2 regions of the Paenibacillus sp. FSL H3-0457 genome follow, and region 2 is predicted to be linked to the other one. Evidence: riboswitches for the same ligand, from Rfam matches in the RefSeq annotation. Region 2 holds a riboswitch; the other holds the start of a gene.
The links. A riboswitch is a leader RNA that binds a small molecule or an ion and turns the genes downstream of it on or off. The one in region 2 is predicted to bind ZMP and ZTP.
Positions count from the first base shown of each region.

Region 1 (7,955 bases), 2.6 Mb from region 2:
GTGTGGTTGTTGTTACGAAATGCGCATGTGGAACCGGGTTTGGATGCAAACCCGCAGCAACCAGTCCTGCGATGTGAGCCATGTCCACCATGAACAAAGCGCCTACATCATTGGCGATGGAAGCCAGCTTTTCAAAATCAATGGTACGCGGATATGCACTTGCACCTGCAACGATCAGACGAGGGCGGTGTTTGAAAGCCGCTTTGCGTACTTCATCATAATCAATCAGGAATGTATCTTCCTGTACGCCGTATGCTACAAAGTTGTACAGCAAACCAGATGCGTTAACCGGGCTACCGTGTGTGAGGTGTCCACCATGGGCAAGGTTCATACCAAGTACAGTATCACCAGGTTTCAACGCTGCAAGATAAACTGCCATGTTCGCTTGTGCACCGGAGTGAGGTTGAACATTCACGTGTTCTGCTCCGAACAATTCTTTTGCACGATCACGCGCGATGTCTTCAACGATGTCCACATGCTCACAACCGCCATAGTAACGTTTACCTGGATATCCTTCAGCGTACTTGTTGGTCAGAACAGATCCCATTGCTTCGATTACTGCTTCACTTACGATGTTCTCGGATGCGATCAGTTCGATGTTGTTCTGTTGACGTTTCAGTTCAAGATTCATCGCTTCCAGTACTGCCGGGTCATTCTTGCGCAATTGTTCCATGATTAAATTCCTCCCAGGTATAAGTGAAGTTATAAAGTGAAACTAATGTTTACACGAAAACGGCGAGTGCAACACCAATCTGAAGAAACGAAGTGGTCGCCTTTATCACCGGATTTCCCCTTTAAATAGGGAATAAAAAAATCTGGGGATAACAGCGATCGGAAGATGGTGATGCAATCAAAGTCAGAAGTGTAACCCAATTAGTCTCGCTTTATATGTTAGTCACAAAATGTCGAATCTGGTTGTTCTTCCATACGATACACCGCGCGTTCGCCGCCAATCAACTTCGGACGAGTCAACGCTGTGGTTACACGAGCATCTCCAACATAGCGGAGCGCTGTACGATAGGGTACGGCTACATGCCGGAGATGCATCCCAATCATCGTCTCCCCAATGTCCAGTCCCGCATGGGCCTGCACATGTTCAGCCAGGCATGGATCGGTCAGCGAACGATATGCTGCGGATGCCATTGAACCTCCGGCCTTGGGCACGGGTACTGCACCAACCTCGGTCAATCCAAGTCGAGTAAGCACAGAACGTTCCATTACCAGCGCACGGTTCAGATGCTCACAACATTGGAATACCGTGTCAAAACCGAACTCTTCCTGCACCTCGCGTATACCCGCAAGAAGCTGCTGCGCCACTTCAATGGCACCACTCGTACCAATCCGAGCGCCTGCGACTTCACTTGTGCTTGTACCGATCACAACGATCTGTCCAGGTCCAAGCTGTCCGGCAAGCGCCAGTTCATGCAGAATAGACGCGGTCTGTTCCTGCAATCCGGGTTGTTCCGAATCTAACTCTATAGTCATCCTATCATCGCCTCCCGATAAAATCATGCCCGCTGTCTCTTGGTTCCTTCGTATTCTTGCACGGCATCTCAGGTACTATTATAGCGAATAATCAGATGAAAGACGAAAAAAAGAGCAGTCTGCGGGTAACGCAGAATTGCTCTTTTGCCCAGGCGACCGGCCGTTTGTTCCGGTGCTCCATCGTGGTTATGCCCACTTCGTCGCCAGTTACACCGGATCCCTGTTTTCCCCTTCATCATAAAACAACCCGCGGCTAAAATCAACGGTTAATTTACATCACGTGTCCTATTTCTATAACCTGCCTCGCAGGATCAGAATTATCCCAGCTTATCCAAAAGCCGGTCCAATGCCGTCCGAATCTCAGCTGCAGCTATATTGTAATCATCACGACTTCCCCCAAACGGATCGGAGATGTCGAAACTTGGAATTCGTTGTCTAATCTCAATGGCTCGCTCACGCTCCGATGCCAGGATCTCTTGGCCAAGGGCACGTTTCATCTCCAGCGTTGCAAACAGGCTGTCCAACTCCTGAACATCACTTAATACCTGTTCATCATCCTCCACATATTCTTTCAATGTATAGGTTTTGTGGACTGAATCGGGAAAAACCTGCATGACATGCTGCTTATGACTCCGTGTTAATGTAAGAACCAGATCGGCCCAACCTACCAGGTTAGAGCTAAGCTGTGTGGAATGAGGTGGACCTTCAACGTTATGATCTCTCAAAACCGCTTCAGCATGACGAGAGATCGGCATACCCGACGTTGCTGCCACACCTGCGGAACGAACTTCTACCTGAATGCCACGCTCCGATGCCAGTTTTCGCAAAAGCCCCTCTGCCATGGGGCTGCGGCACGTATTTCCTGTACATACGAATAAAATATGTTTCATTGTGTTAGCCTCCCCATTTTACATATGATGCGAATGATATGATATCTCAAGTTTTATTCTAAAATATAAACAAAAGTCCAAACGCAAGCAAGATTGCGCCACCAATAGCTTCGCCGTAATCCCCGAGATTCTGACTCACCCGACGGCCTAATAACAGCCCCATAACCGACATCACCCCGCCACACACACCGAAAGCAAGTACAGTTAAGATCAGATCACTGCTGAACATCCCTAAGGAAACGCCAACGGAGAATGAATCCACACTTACGCTGAGGGAGAACAAAACAACGCCGAGCAGGGAACGGTGGTCCACCAGCTTTGTATCGCCTTCACGGAATGCATTCAGAATCATATGAGCACCCAGCAAAACAAGCAATCCACCTGCCGCATACGTCGTAATGTCACCGAGCAGGGAACTGACGTATTTGCCCATATACATGCCGATGAGCGGCATGATGATATGAAATAGCGCCGTTACAATACTGATTCGCAATACATCCCGCAGCCGAATGCCCTTCATGCCAATTCCGATCCCGAGTGAGAACGCATCGAGGCCAAGCGCAATAGCCATGATCAAAATGGTTACCAACTGCCCTACATGGACAGACACATCCCACATCCCCATACCCCCAAGTCACGTAAAGGTTCTTGTACACGATATGCGGACAAGGACCTAAACATGACCGATGAAAGGCAAACGGCGACGGATCTCTGGTCAGATGCTGGCTTTATAGAATCTTGATTTTGTTTTGGAAAAAGAGTGATTACTCTCCTGACTGTATGATCAGGAGAGGTTATGAGGGTTGCTGGTTGCCAACTTGTATGAGTTGGTTCCCCGCAGCCTTGAGCAGCCGATTCATGACGGCTGCTCCCAGCCCTTCGCGTGAGCAGGCTTCAGCCACAATATATGTGGCGCCTTGCTCATCGCAACTGCGCAGCGCGGCGTATAGCCGGCGCGCTGCTTCTTCCAGCTCGCTGGCGTCGCCCAGCGAGAACACGGCATCGGCGCGGTACTGCTCCGCGTGCTCGGCGAACGCCAGCACAGCGGTGCGCTCTCCGCGCTGCGCCGCCTCTGCGAGGGCGGCGCTGATCCAGGCCGCCACCGCTGCGGGCGGCCCCTCTACCACGCACAGCGCCCCTGCGGGTGCGTAGTGCGTGTACTTCATGCCCGGCGAGCGCGGCGCCGGGCTGCCCACGCCATCGGGCCCCTCCGCGAGTAGCGCGGGGTCCGTGGCGACACGGGCGGCAACGGCGGACAGTTGTTCCGCCGTAATGCCGCCAGGGCGCAGGATGGTGACGCTACCGTCGTCACCGACCTGCACAACCGTGGACTCGACGCCCACCCCGGTGGGGCCGCCGTCCACAATGCCGCCGATGCGGCCATCCAGATCCTCGCGCACATGAGACGCGAGTGTGGGGCTTGGCCGCCCGGAGCGGTTGGCGCTTGGCGCAGCCACAGGGCATGCCGCCGCGGCGATCAACTGCAAGGCCACCGGGTGGTCCGGCATGCGCACGGCCACCGTGTCCAGACCGGCGGTGACACGCGGGGACACCGCCCCTGGCCTAACCGGCAGCACCAGCGTCAGTGGTCCCGGCCAGAAGGCCGCCATCAGCGCTTCCGCCGTTTCGTTCACTTCCGTGACCAGCGTATCCAACTGGTCACGGTGCGCGATATGCACAATCAGTGGATTGTCGGAAGGTCGGCCTTTAGCGACAAATACAGCCTCCACGGCTGCTGTGCTACGCGCATCAGCACCCAAGCCATAGACCGTCTCGGTCGGAAAGGCCACCGTCTGACCTTGACGAATGCAGGCTGCGGCAGCCTGCAAGTCGGCGAGCGCCTGTTGATCGGCGCTCCCCTTTTTCACATCCAATAATTCAATATTACCCAATCCGTGATCGTTCTCAGCGCTCACCAAGACACGTACATCCCACATCTCGGTGACCAGCTCTCCCGGAGCTTTCATATCACGTTCTTCTCTACCATCCCTCATCTCAGAGGTGTGTTGCACTGGTTCGTTTTCTCTGCTCATATATCATCATTCCTAAACTTCAAGTAGGTTAGTTCATATCCATATTCAATATAAGAGGTTGTTCAAAAAGTACGCTTTTGATTACGATAGATGCCTAGCGGCATCATCAACGTCGAATATGAAATTCAGCCGAAATAAGCGGGAGGCTTACGAAGTATGTTTCCGAAGGAAACATTTTGGTTGCTCACGTAATTTTCCTACGCTCCGCTACTCCATTTCTAGCTTCATTCCATCTTCTTGGTACTGAAAACCAGACTTTTTGAACACGCACTATAAGTAATTATAACATACCTGTCCCAACTCGGATGCCCTTCAAACTTCGCCCGGAAATTCACCACTAAATCATATCAAAAGGGCAGCTCCCTGAATCGAAGTCGCCCTTATTTTCAGTATAAATCCGTTGTTATGCGAACAATCCAGTCACCCAACTCCATAGTTTCACAGCCATATCCCACAGAAAGAATCTTGCTTCCGGTGTGTCTCCCTGCACAGATGCCTCTGCATCTCCTGGTTCAGCTGCAACGGCCGATACGGTTGAAGGTTTCGCCAGTGCATCCCCGGTCCCTGCATCAATGAAACACAGCGGCGGGAACAACACACACCACCAGTTCTGACCTTTGCCTTCGCCCAGTATGATTCGAACCGCTTCATAATCTCCGGCAGGATAGACGGTACCCCCATACAGCTTGGTCGGGAAAGGAACAGAACCCAGCTCCACCTGATACTCATAATTTAAACCGCGACTGGCCAACTCTTCTCCTACTCTATTCTCGATCTCGGACAAATGCTCACGAATAACCTTGCGCGCTTCATCTAGACTTTGCGGATTCTCCAGCTCGGCTACCCACTCGCCCATCTGAGCAACGACAGCATCCCGAATCTCGCGTTTCACCAATTGATCTCCTGGTGCATCCGAGTTTGCTAGAATACGCAAGCGAATTGATTGTTCTGGAATTGCTGTGGCCGCCACAGCTGCATCCGTTTTCTGACCTTCCCACATCATGATAATCAACATAAGACATACAATAATAAGTCCAATTTGCTTTACAATTCGTCTGCTCATTCCGTTCTCCCCCTCGGCTCTCTGATCACGTTGCCTGCAACTCTCTCATGTCTATCAGTATGCCCCGTAGAGACAGAAGTAAACCTAGCATTTGCAATAAATCTACTAAATCGTTTCTATGATTTACACTTTCTCACCTATCATGTTAAAAAGGCTGATCCGCACCTGGTTACAGGGCAAATCAACCTCTTCATTCCTATAAACGATCACGTTATACGTCCCACCGCTTTACTTTTCACCTACACCGACTCAACAGTTACACAGCACTTTTCTCTTTCTTGAGCATATTCCATAAACGTTCCGACAACCGGGGTTGTTGCTCTCCCATCAGAAGTTCATCCTCCTCTTCTTGCCCGTACAACTTAATGCTCATGACTACACCGATGCAAGCCATATTAATAAGCAAAGAGGTGCCGCCGTAACTGATGAACGGTAACGTAATACCTGTGAGTGGCATCAGTCCGAGAAACGCCCCCACGTTCTCAAACACCTGATACAACAACATTCCTATAATACCTACAATGATGACGGGTCCCGCGCAATCTCTACATGCCAGAGCAATCAGCACCATGCGGTGGATCAGGATAAAGTACAACAGAATCAGTACGGATGCACCAACAAAGCCAAACTCCTCTGCGATCACAACAAAAATGGAATCAGAATACGTATAGGGGACTCGTCCACTCTGAACGGATGTTCCTTGCAAGTAACCTTTGCCGATGATGCCCCCTGAACCGATGGCTAAACCTGCATTTTTTGTATGCCAGGAAGCTTTGGAGGTAGCCTCCTCCGGTACAAGCCAGGGATCAATACGCTCTGCCCAATGCTCACGTTTTATCTTTTCAAGAAAAGTGAATACTTCATCATGGTAGAAGGTATAGGCTTTGACAAAACCAAAGAACGCTACCCCCACAATCGCCAGTGCAATCAATGCGTGCTTCAGCCTCATATTTCCGATCCAGAATACCGCAGCCAGAATCACCACATACCCCAGCGCATTTCCCAAATCATTCTGAGCCATAACAAGGGCAAACGGAATAAACGCCCAACAGCCAATCGGCACAATATCTCTCCAAAATTTCAGTGTGCCTCGTTGTCTCTTCACGATCAAATGGGCGAGGAACAAAATCAGAATCATCTTGAACAGCTCTGCCGGTTGAAAAGAAAAGTTTTCGCCCAGCTTCAGCCAACCGTTGGCGTTATTGATTGAACTTCCCAGGACATTGGCCAGGATCAGCAGTATGATCCCCAAGCCATACAAATAAAACGCATATTTCACGTATAACTTGTAATTCACAAGCCCGATCACAAGCACCGCAATGAACCCGGCCACATAGAAATACATCGTTTTGACATGATGATTCGCCAGGTTGGCATCTGTCTGCGTTCCGCTATAAATCGCAAATACACTAATAATCATGAGCAACAGCATTACAAAAAGAATCACACCGTCCATCTTTTTCAACATTCTCAACATGACGCTGTCCATCCCCCTGAAATCTAGCATTCTATCATTTCCAATTGAACTCAATATTACTATTGTATAAAAATGGATGATAAAATGGAAATCTGGATGCTTCAGGATGACTATTAAACCATTCAATGGCCCGACTCACACTCTAAAAACAATAAAAACCCCAAAACATCCACCCCTTGTAACTTGGGTTGGTCTGTTCCAGGGTTTAATAGTTATATCGTTATTTACGCTTATACACATATATCTTACGTTCTGTTCACGAGAGTTATTGCTCTTGCTGCGACTGCTTCCGTCTGAACAACTTCATGACCATCTCAGTGATACTGAGTTGTTCTGACGAACCCAGGATATCTTCATTTTCTTCCGTATGAACTTTAATACTCATGACAACACCCATACTAAGCATGTTGAGCACAAGAGAGGTACCGCCGAAACTGATAAATGGAAGTGTGATCCCTGTTAATGGCATCAGACCGATAAACGGACCAATATTAACAAAAATCTGATAGAGAAGCATCGAAATAATACCTACAATCAGGTACGGCCCAGCCCGATCTTTGCACTCCAGTGCGATCAACACCAGCCTGTGAATCAGAATAAAGTAGAGCAGTAACAATACCGATGCTCCAACAAAACCGAATTCTTCACCAATCTGCACAAAGATGGAATCCGCATATGCGAGCGGTACTCGATTGGACTGGATTGTCGTACCTTCGAGATACCCCTTACCACTGATTCCTCCGGAACCGATGGCTAACTTGGCATTATAGGTCTGCCACAATACATCTCTGGATGTCTGTTCTGGCACGAGCCAAGGGTCAAACCGCTCAGCCCAGTGAGCACGTCCAATATCTTTGAGGAAATTGGCAACTTCATCATGATAATGAATATAGGCCTGTGTTCCACCAATAAAGGCAGCAACAGCAATCACGAAACCAATCAGTGCATGGCTGAATTTCACATTGCCAATCCACAACAGACCGACAAGAATGACTACATAACTCAAA
Region 1 is NZ_CP150283.1:6,356,241-6,364,195, forward strand. It holds gene glyA (serine hydroxymethyltransferase) at 1-673, opposite strand, end outside; gene MHH25_RS28035 (TIGR01440 family protein) at 892-1,485, opposite strand; ZMP/ZTP riboswitch at 1,625-1,706, opposite strand; gene MHH25_RS28040 (low molecular weight protein arginine phosphatase) at 1,803-2,375, opposite strand; gene MHH25_RS28045 (manganese efflux pump MntP family protein) at 2,434-2,994, opposite strand; gene MHH25_RS28050 (L-threonylcarbamoyladenylate synthase) at 3,170-4,342, opposite strand; gene spoIIR (stage II sporulation protein R) at 4,812-5,471, opposite strand; gene MHH25_RS28060 (FtsW/RodA/SpoVE family cell cycle protein) at 5,728-6,948, opposite strand; gene MHH25_RS28065 (FtsW/RodA/SpoVE family cell cycle protein) at 7,214-7,955, opposite strand, start outside.
Region 1: linked by a shared signal. The riboswitch ahead of MHH25_RS28035 (TIGR01440 family protein) and the one ahead of MHH25_RS08650 (DJ-1/PfpI family protein) in region 2 are both predicted to bind ZMP and ZTP.

Region 2 (7,955 bases):
CATTCCTCCTTAACTGCTCCATTCAAACCTTCATTTTCGACTATTCATTCCTCGGCATTTTCGTTAAATCAGCCACACTCTATTATAACATTTTTACCCAGTAGTTCTCTATTTTTCTTGCGTTTTTCTACTCCAAAACATAAGCTTTTTCCCAACAAAAAAACGACCGACATGAATGTCGACCGCTTGCAATGGTGCTGTTTTAAGTTGTAACTTACTTCGCCCGTTCCAAAACTGCAAAGTAATTTCCTTCGTTATCAGCAAAGTTGAAGACACGCCCCGTTGGCATCTCGACAATCTCTCCAACCGTTACATGTTTACCAGCCAAGTCGGCATATAACTGATCCAGATTTTCGGTGAAGAACATTAAGGAAGGTGTGCCCAGATTTACACCCGCCGACATCCGCTCCACAAACTCCTTGTCATGAAGAATAATGCTCGTCTGCGAATTTGGGGTAGGCGCAATCTCAATCCATCTCATACCCTCGTCAAGGTTTACTTCATCCACAATGTGGAACCCCGCAACTTCCGTCCAAAATGCCAGTGATTCATCCTGATTGTTGACATACAACATAATCTGGCCGACTTTGCTAAACATGCATCATTCACTCCTCTGATCCTCTGATCATCTAATCTCTTAACATCCTGCTTATCATTCCTCAAATTCCAATAGAGTATAACATGCAAGACAGCTTTTTGATCATCTTTCTTTGCAAGTACATGCAACTTAAACTGAAGTACACTTTTATGCTTCCACTACAATTAGTTTTTTGAAGTTCCCTTATAATGTTTTAACAAGTGAAAGTCTATGAAACCCCGAGGTATAATAATTCATATCGACACCTTCTTTTTGAAAATTCATTCGTTCATAAAATACGAGCGCTGCTTCGTTTTCTTCATGATCAAGTGTGTAAAGCATGACATCACCACTGCCGAATTCAGCTATTTTTATACATATTTTTGTAATTAGTCCACGTGCTACTCCCTGTCGAAGGTGTGATTTGCATGTAACAACGCCAACGATTTCATATCGGTTAACAGTAGGCTGAAAGATATAACCAGCATGACCTATGACAACATCTGCTTCGTCAACCATGACATAATAAGCACTGATACGTTCATCCGTCATTTTTAAAAATAAATCCCAGCGCGCAGGATACTGATCGCGTATAAACGAAGGGAATTGAAAATCATGATCCGTCATCATTTTCAGCACCGCTGGCTGATCAATCGCTTGAAAAAGGCGAATAGTCATCTTTTTATCCCCTACCCTTAGTGTGCATGTAGACATCTTTTAAATTACCAGCTTCATAATATGGATACTCTAGTTTTTGTTGAACTTGAAGGACAATCTCCGTAGACGTTAACATTTCGACCAAGTATAGTCCCAGGTCAATGGAAGCCGTAACCCCCGCACCCGTTACCGTATTACCATCACGCACTACACGCGCTGAGATTACTTCTGCACAATAAGGATTCAATAAATCATAAGCAGATGAGTTGGTAGTAGCCCTTTTTCCATTCAGGAAACCTGCTGCCCCCAACAGTAAAGCCCCGGTACAAATAGATATTTTATATGTGACATTTTCTGCTGTTCGGACCCATCGCATAAAATCCTCATCAAATCGAAGCGTTCTAGTTGATAATCCACCAGGAAAAAATACTAGGTCAAAATCCCCTAGATGAGGTAATACTGCATCGGATTTCATTTTCAGCCCACGGTCATCCGAAATTTCCTCCTTATCTGCGCAGAATGTCCATGATACGTTTTCCTTTGCTTTCAGAATCGCTAGCCAAGTCACAGCTTCATAAAATCCAGCTAAATCCATGCTTGTCATTCCATCAAATAAAACAAACGCCATTTTCATTGCCGCCACCAGTCCTTTCGTTCCCTGAATAATAAATAAAGTGTTTGATCAAAAGATCAAACACTTTGCCCAGGCGTACGGCATATAATATATGTGCTCCCTCGTGGTTCACTCTACGTTTACGCCAGTCACACATAACAGATATTTACAACTAATATACATGACATCTTTCATATTGTATATATTATGAAATTATTGCGTGGCTTTTAACTTCTTCGTAAGATAAAGTACAACATCGTCGTCCATAATCGTTTCTTCACCCGGCTGAATGTAATGATCATGTTTGTGTACACCGTGACCGTCTGGTATGTACCCGCGATGGGCATATAGAACTTGCGCTTTGCCATAATCGGAAAACACACCTACACCAATGCCTGCTACATCCGTTCGTTCCAGCATAACTTCCTCTGCTCGGTCCATCAACCGTGAACCAATACCTTGGCGCTGGAACTTCATTAGTACATTAAAATCGTTAATTTCGGGAATGCCTTGTTCCCTGAAAGACGGGTAGCTGGAATTCCACAATACATTCGCGTATCCGGCAAATTCTCCATTCAACTCGGCTACCAAGGTTACGCGTTCCCCATTCTGTTGTTCAGCCAAGTAATGAAGATACTGCTCAGGGGATCTCCCCCAACCCTGCTCCTGAAACGCCTTTGATATGATTACAGGATCGTTCTCATTTAATAGTCTGATATGTACACTCATTGATGAATCCTCCTTAAAAGATATTTCTAATAGCTATATTCCCAATCTATCCCGAAGCGATGTGATGTGAGCAACATGGTGTTTGCCGTGCCAAGCATACATGCCCAGATTGTAATCCAGTCTTGTCGTTTCTTCCGATGAGGGATGATAAAATTGTTTGGCATAATCTGCATCTGTCAGCGCGTTTAACAGAAACACCCAACGACGATGGAGGGCATCCAGAATCTGAAGCGAGAATTCGACATCCAGGTCTCTTGAATCACTCAGTTCAGCCCAGCGCTCTTCATAATAAGGCCGAATCGTTGGTGTATCCTCTGTCAGCGCCAACTTGAAACGAATCATACTGTTCATATGGCTGTCTGCCATGTGGTGAATAACCTGTTTGAGCATCCATCCACCTTCTCGATACGGTAGACTTAATTGCTCTTCACTCAATCCCTTTACCGCTTCTCGTGCGCGTTCAGGCAACTCAGCAATGTCCTGAATCCACTTCTCCCGTTGTGCCAAAGTAACTTCACCCGTGTGTACAAATGGTCCTATCGGAAATCTTTCATCCATCCATTATTCCTCCTTGTTTACATGATTTAAATAACTTTAAGCAGGATCTACAGGGCATATTCCATAAGCCAACAGTCTCGCATCTGTCCTTCGTGCTGCTCATGTTTCTCCAACAGCTTAATCTTTTGGAAACCACATTTCTCATAACAGGATATCGCTCGCAAGTTCCAGGATTGAGGGTCCATAACCACTTTACGGGCTTGTTTTTCATTAATCAGATAAGCCAGCATGGATTGCATCAACTGTGTACCAATGCCTTTATTCCAGTATTCTACCTCACCAATAAACTGATCCGTTCCATAGATGATCTCATCCGTGTCTCCATAACCATACTCCGTTCGTTCTTCTTCCTCAAGCTCATAGAACTGAATGTATCCAATCGGATGTCCTCCATACTCAACGATACAACGAGTAGCACCATCTTTCTGATTGTAAAAATGCTCTCTCACCTGTTCCAGATCATGCGGCCGATCACGCCCTTCATAGTATTGAAGAACTTCCGGGTCTGACAGCCACTTCACCAGATGTTGTTCATCTTCTGTGTCCAAGAAACGTACAGTGATTTCATTCGATTCATATACATTCATCATTCTGATTACTCCTTATTGATCTCCAGATTCTCACTCGTAACCCAACTCAGATCCTTCCCTAACAAATGCTCGTTGTGAACATAATACACCACGGGGTTCTCAAGCGGCTGAGTCGTTCCATCCAAAGATCTGAGCGTTAACCGCAACTTGTAGCTCCCTATCTCATCAGGTATCGCAAATCCTATCAGATTATCAGTTGATTTCATGGTCTTCCCCTGCGCCTTCAGATACTTTTCCAGAATGACTTGATCAAGATAGGAGCTGCCAACAGACGAAGGCATGTACCACGCATCATCTTGTTCTTCAGTGAATGTGACCCCTTCCCATCCAGGGACAACGGGATACACCATATGCTGGTCCTTGTCTTCTCTTTTTCGCGTTATCTCTAACTCTACCTCAACTACATCCGTATCAATCTGCCTGATTGTGCCTGCCATCACTACATCCTGGGCACTCACACTTGGAATAACATAGCTGTATATGAGCAGAGACACCAAGAGGATTATCGTTATTCCCGTAATCCAAAATATTGTACTTTTACGCATCTGTCTGATCCTCCCGTCTGGTTAATCACACTTCTGGAGTAGCTCCATCTCTGTTAAAAATTGAGTTAACCTATCCAACTCAGGTGATGCCGTCCAATCACTGGTGGTGTTCAATCCATGCTTGATGGTATGTATCGCGCTATGTGCAGACATGTATATATTATGGTGGATTCCAGGTTGGACAATGATGTGCTCTCCTGCACGCATCACTCGAATCGAAAACATCTGATCGTCTCCATAACTGGCATACGCAATCCATCCGGTTTGCACCACATAAAACTCCGTTAGATTGATATGTACATGACTGTTTTGCCATGCTCCGTGGGAAGAAGCAACGGTTCTACAATAATAACTGCCATCTTCTGCTATCATTTTATATTTTTGTTCCCCGTTCGCCATCTGCTCGAAGCTGGTTTTGACACCCGATTCACCATATTTCTGTTCTGAAAATTCTGTGTTCAATCGGCTTCACCTCCTTATGGCCTGCCAAATATACTTGCATTCTCTTACAGCAATTCTACCATCAACCTGGTTCTCCTTCAGCTTAACTTCCAGCTGTTCCCGGTACTCAGGCTGTGTATAATCCGGGTTTCCGGGGATATCGGAGAGAAAGATGGCAAACTCTTTTTCATCTGAGAAAATCATAAGTGCCTCGTTATATTCCTCAATCTTGATCTCCTTAAAAGCATTTCTTTCCAAACGCTCACGTACCTTTGTTATATCCGTATGAATACCAATCATAACTCCACCCTTTTGTAGCAATCTCCCATGCTCAATAATGGAAGTTGGACCTCTGCGATCATAGATCAGACCAAATTGCTTATCTTCAAATGGCATCTTTTCTTTTGTGCTTACACAGACAAATTTCACATTTGTTTTCGTGCTTGAATGAAGACTGTTTTGGGCTATCTTTATCATCTCTTCCGAATTATCAAACCCTATAATGTGATCGGTATATTCCGACATTTTCAACGTAAACTCCCCATGTCCACAGCCTGCATCGAGCACGGATGTATACTGAGGCAGAAGCTTAATCAACCGCTCTTCAAAAATATCTTCAGCAGAGTTACCTTCCAACGTATACAAAGCTCTACCCTTGTATCCCCCATTACGTTGTGCAATCATATCGTACCATTCCATGCTCATAGAGTTCCTCCTGACAAAAATTCCCTTTATTTAAACATTCGACATAGGTACGTCGATTCTCCTGTTTGGATATACGATATATCTTTGCTAAAATATGAAACGCTTCTCTTCCAGCTTCCGTATTAAGGTCGAAGCCGTATGTATCCCATATAATAAACCATCTAATCTGGAGGTCGAGCGCATGTCATTTTTCAAGAAAATGTTAGCCAGTGTAGGTGTTGGAGCAGCCAAAGTAAATACGGAATTGCATACACCAGAGGTCACGCCTGGAGGAATCATCTCGGGGGTTGTGTACATTGAAGGTGGAGATGTGGAACAGAACGTAGATCGAATCTATCTTTCAATTAAAACCCATTACATACGGGAGCACGATGATCGTAAAGTAAAAGAAACAGCCGTTATAGCCAAATATCTACTCACCGAAGGTTTTACATTACAGCCTGGAGCCAAATTGGAGAAAGACTTTTCATTTGACCTGCCAGAAAATCTGCCAATTACACTACATCGTGCAGAGGTATGGGTAGAGACGGGCCTCGATATTCCAAGTGCTGTAGACCCTTCAGACCGGGACAGACTGCATGTTGTTCCTAGCAAAGACATGAACACCGTGCTCGATGCAATTGATATCCTTGGTTTCAAATTGCGTGAAGTGACCAATGACTATGCACCAAAGCTGGGTGGCAATCTGCCATTTGTGCAGGAATTTGAATTTGTACCAACAAACAAATTCCGTGGGCATCTGGATGAGTTGGAAGTGCTGTTCTATCCGATGGGCGATTCGCTGGAGCTGCTATTACAGATCGATCGCCGCGCTCGTGGGCTCAGTGGAATATTCTCGGAAGCGATGGGCACGGATGAAAGTTTTGTCCGCCTGCATCTATATGAAAGACATCTGGCGCGAGGGGCGCATTCTGTCGCTCAAGGACTAGAAGAAATCATTTCCAAACATATCTAATCTATAGTTTGTGTTAACGAATAAAAACCGTCCTCTATCAGACAAATGGTCATACCCCTGTCAAGTAGACAGATGAAAAAAGCTATGCTGCCAGCGCGCATCGATATTCAATCGGTGCGCGCTGTTTGAGTTTGGCTTGAAAGCGTCGGTAGTTGTAATTGTACACGTAATCTTCCACGGCTTGTCGAATCTCGGCTTCTGAATTACACTGGATAAGGTACAGCTTCTCTGTTTTGAGATGCGAAAAGAAAGATTCGATGCATGCGTTATCCAGGCAGGTTGCTTTGCGAGAGTGGCTGCCTTTGACGCCGAATGCTTCTAATCGTGAGTTGTACACCTGAGACGTGTATTGGAAGCCCTGATCCGAATGGAGCACGGCTTCCGAAACGTCTCTTTTTTGTGTCCATTGTTCCACCGTATCCAATACGAGCTGAACATCGTTCCGTTTAGATAATTGCCAAGCGACAATTTCGTTGTTGAACAAGTCTTGAATCACAGACAGGTAAACAAACGTGTTTCCATCCGAAATATAAGTTATATCCGTCACCATTTTTTGCTGAGGTGCTGTGGCATGAAATTTGCGCTTTAGGCGATTCGGATAAATCACAGATGGCGTATAGCTGGACTTCTTCCGCTTCTTGCGAATTACCGATTGGATCGATAGTTCCCGCATGATTCGCCATACTTTCTTGTGATTAACGTTCAGACCAGACTCCCAGAGCGCCGTTGTCATGCGAGGATAACCAAACTCTCGATTTGCAAAATGAATAGCCATCATGCGCTCTTTGATCTCACGCTCACGGTCTTGTCTTGCGTCTCGCTGTGGCTGTGTTGCTCGCCATTTGTAGTAACTGGAACGGGGTATTCCTGTAATCGATAATAGGCGTGTAATGCCATGCGAGCAACGCAATTCGTCTATGATATCGTAGTTCTCCCGTTGGCTTAGTGCTTCTCCTTTACTAGATTTGGATACCGCTTTTTTAAATAATCTACCTGTGCTTGAAGGTAGTCCCGTTCCTCTTCTACACTGCTAAAGGCAGTACGAGGCCGTCCTTTCAGTGGATTCGGAACATTGTTTTTTCGCTCATCGAATGCTTCCCCGTTTTTCCATTTTTTTACCCACACCTTCAGTTGTGAACAGTTTCGAATTCCTTCGCGATCAGCGACCACCTTGTAACTTGAAGAACCTTCGACATAGGATCTAACCGCATTCAATTTAAATTCTTCGGTATACGTGTGAAATGTTTGTCCTTTTTTGGCCATAAAAATATCCCCTCCAAGTGTCACTTGAACCCTCATGATAACATGAAGGTTTTTTCAAGTGTCTACTTAAAGGGGATAATACCACAAATCTGATGAAGGACGGTTTTTCCCTTTCAAAAAGGGAATTAAAAAAAGTTGGAGGATAACAGCGATCATAAGGTTGTTCTGTACTCGGAGTGTCCGTGTAATTATCCATTAGCGAACATATATATATTAATACGCTTCGGTACTTTTCAGACTCAACGTTTCACATACAAGTTGGGCAAAGGCATCGAAGCTGCCGCAGGATCGCAGGCTTTCCAGCTGCTCCTCCTGTCGGATC
Region 2 is NZ_CP150283.1:1,904,481-1,912,435, reverse strand. It holds gene MHH25_RS08665 (class I SAM-dependent methyltransferase) at 1-22, opposite strand, end outside; gene MHH25_RS08660 (VOC family protein) at 215-598, opposite strand; gene MHH25_RS08655 (GNAT family N-acetyltransferase) at 782-1,255, opposite strand; gene MHH25_RS08650 (DJ-1/PfpI family protein) at 1,260-1,868, opposite strand; ZMP/ZTP riboswitch at 1,929-2,010, opposite strand; gene MHH25_RS08645 (GNAT family N-acetyltransferase) at 2,061-2,576, opposite strand; gene MHH25_RS08640 (YfiT family bacillithiol transferase) at 2,610-3,134, opposite strand; gene MHH25_RS08635 (GNAT family N-acetyltransferase) at 3,182-3,721, opposite strand; gene MHH25_RS08630 (hypothetical protein) at 3,730-4,269, opposite strand; gene MHH25_RS08625 (hypothetical protein) at 4,291-4,731, opposite strand; gene MHH25_RS08620 (class I SAM-dependent methyltransferase) at 4,738-5,415, opposite strand; gene MHH25_RS08615 (sporulation protein) at 5,597-6,370, shown strand; gene MHH25_RS08610 (IS3 family transposase) at 6,453-7,289, opposite strand; gene MHH25_RS08605 (transposase) at 7,313-7,633, opposite strand; gene MHH25_RS08600 (BglG family transcription antiterminator) at 7,847-7,955, opposite strand, start outside.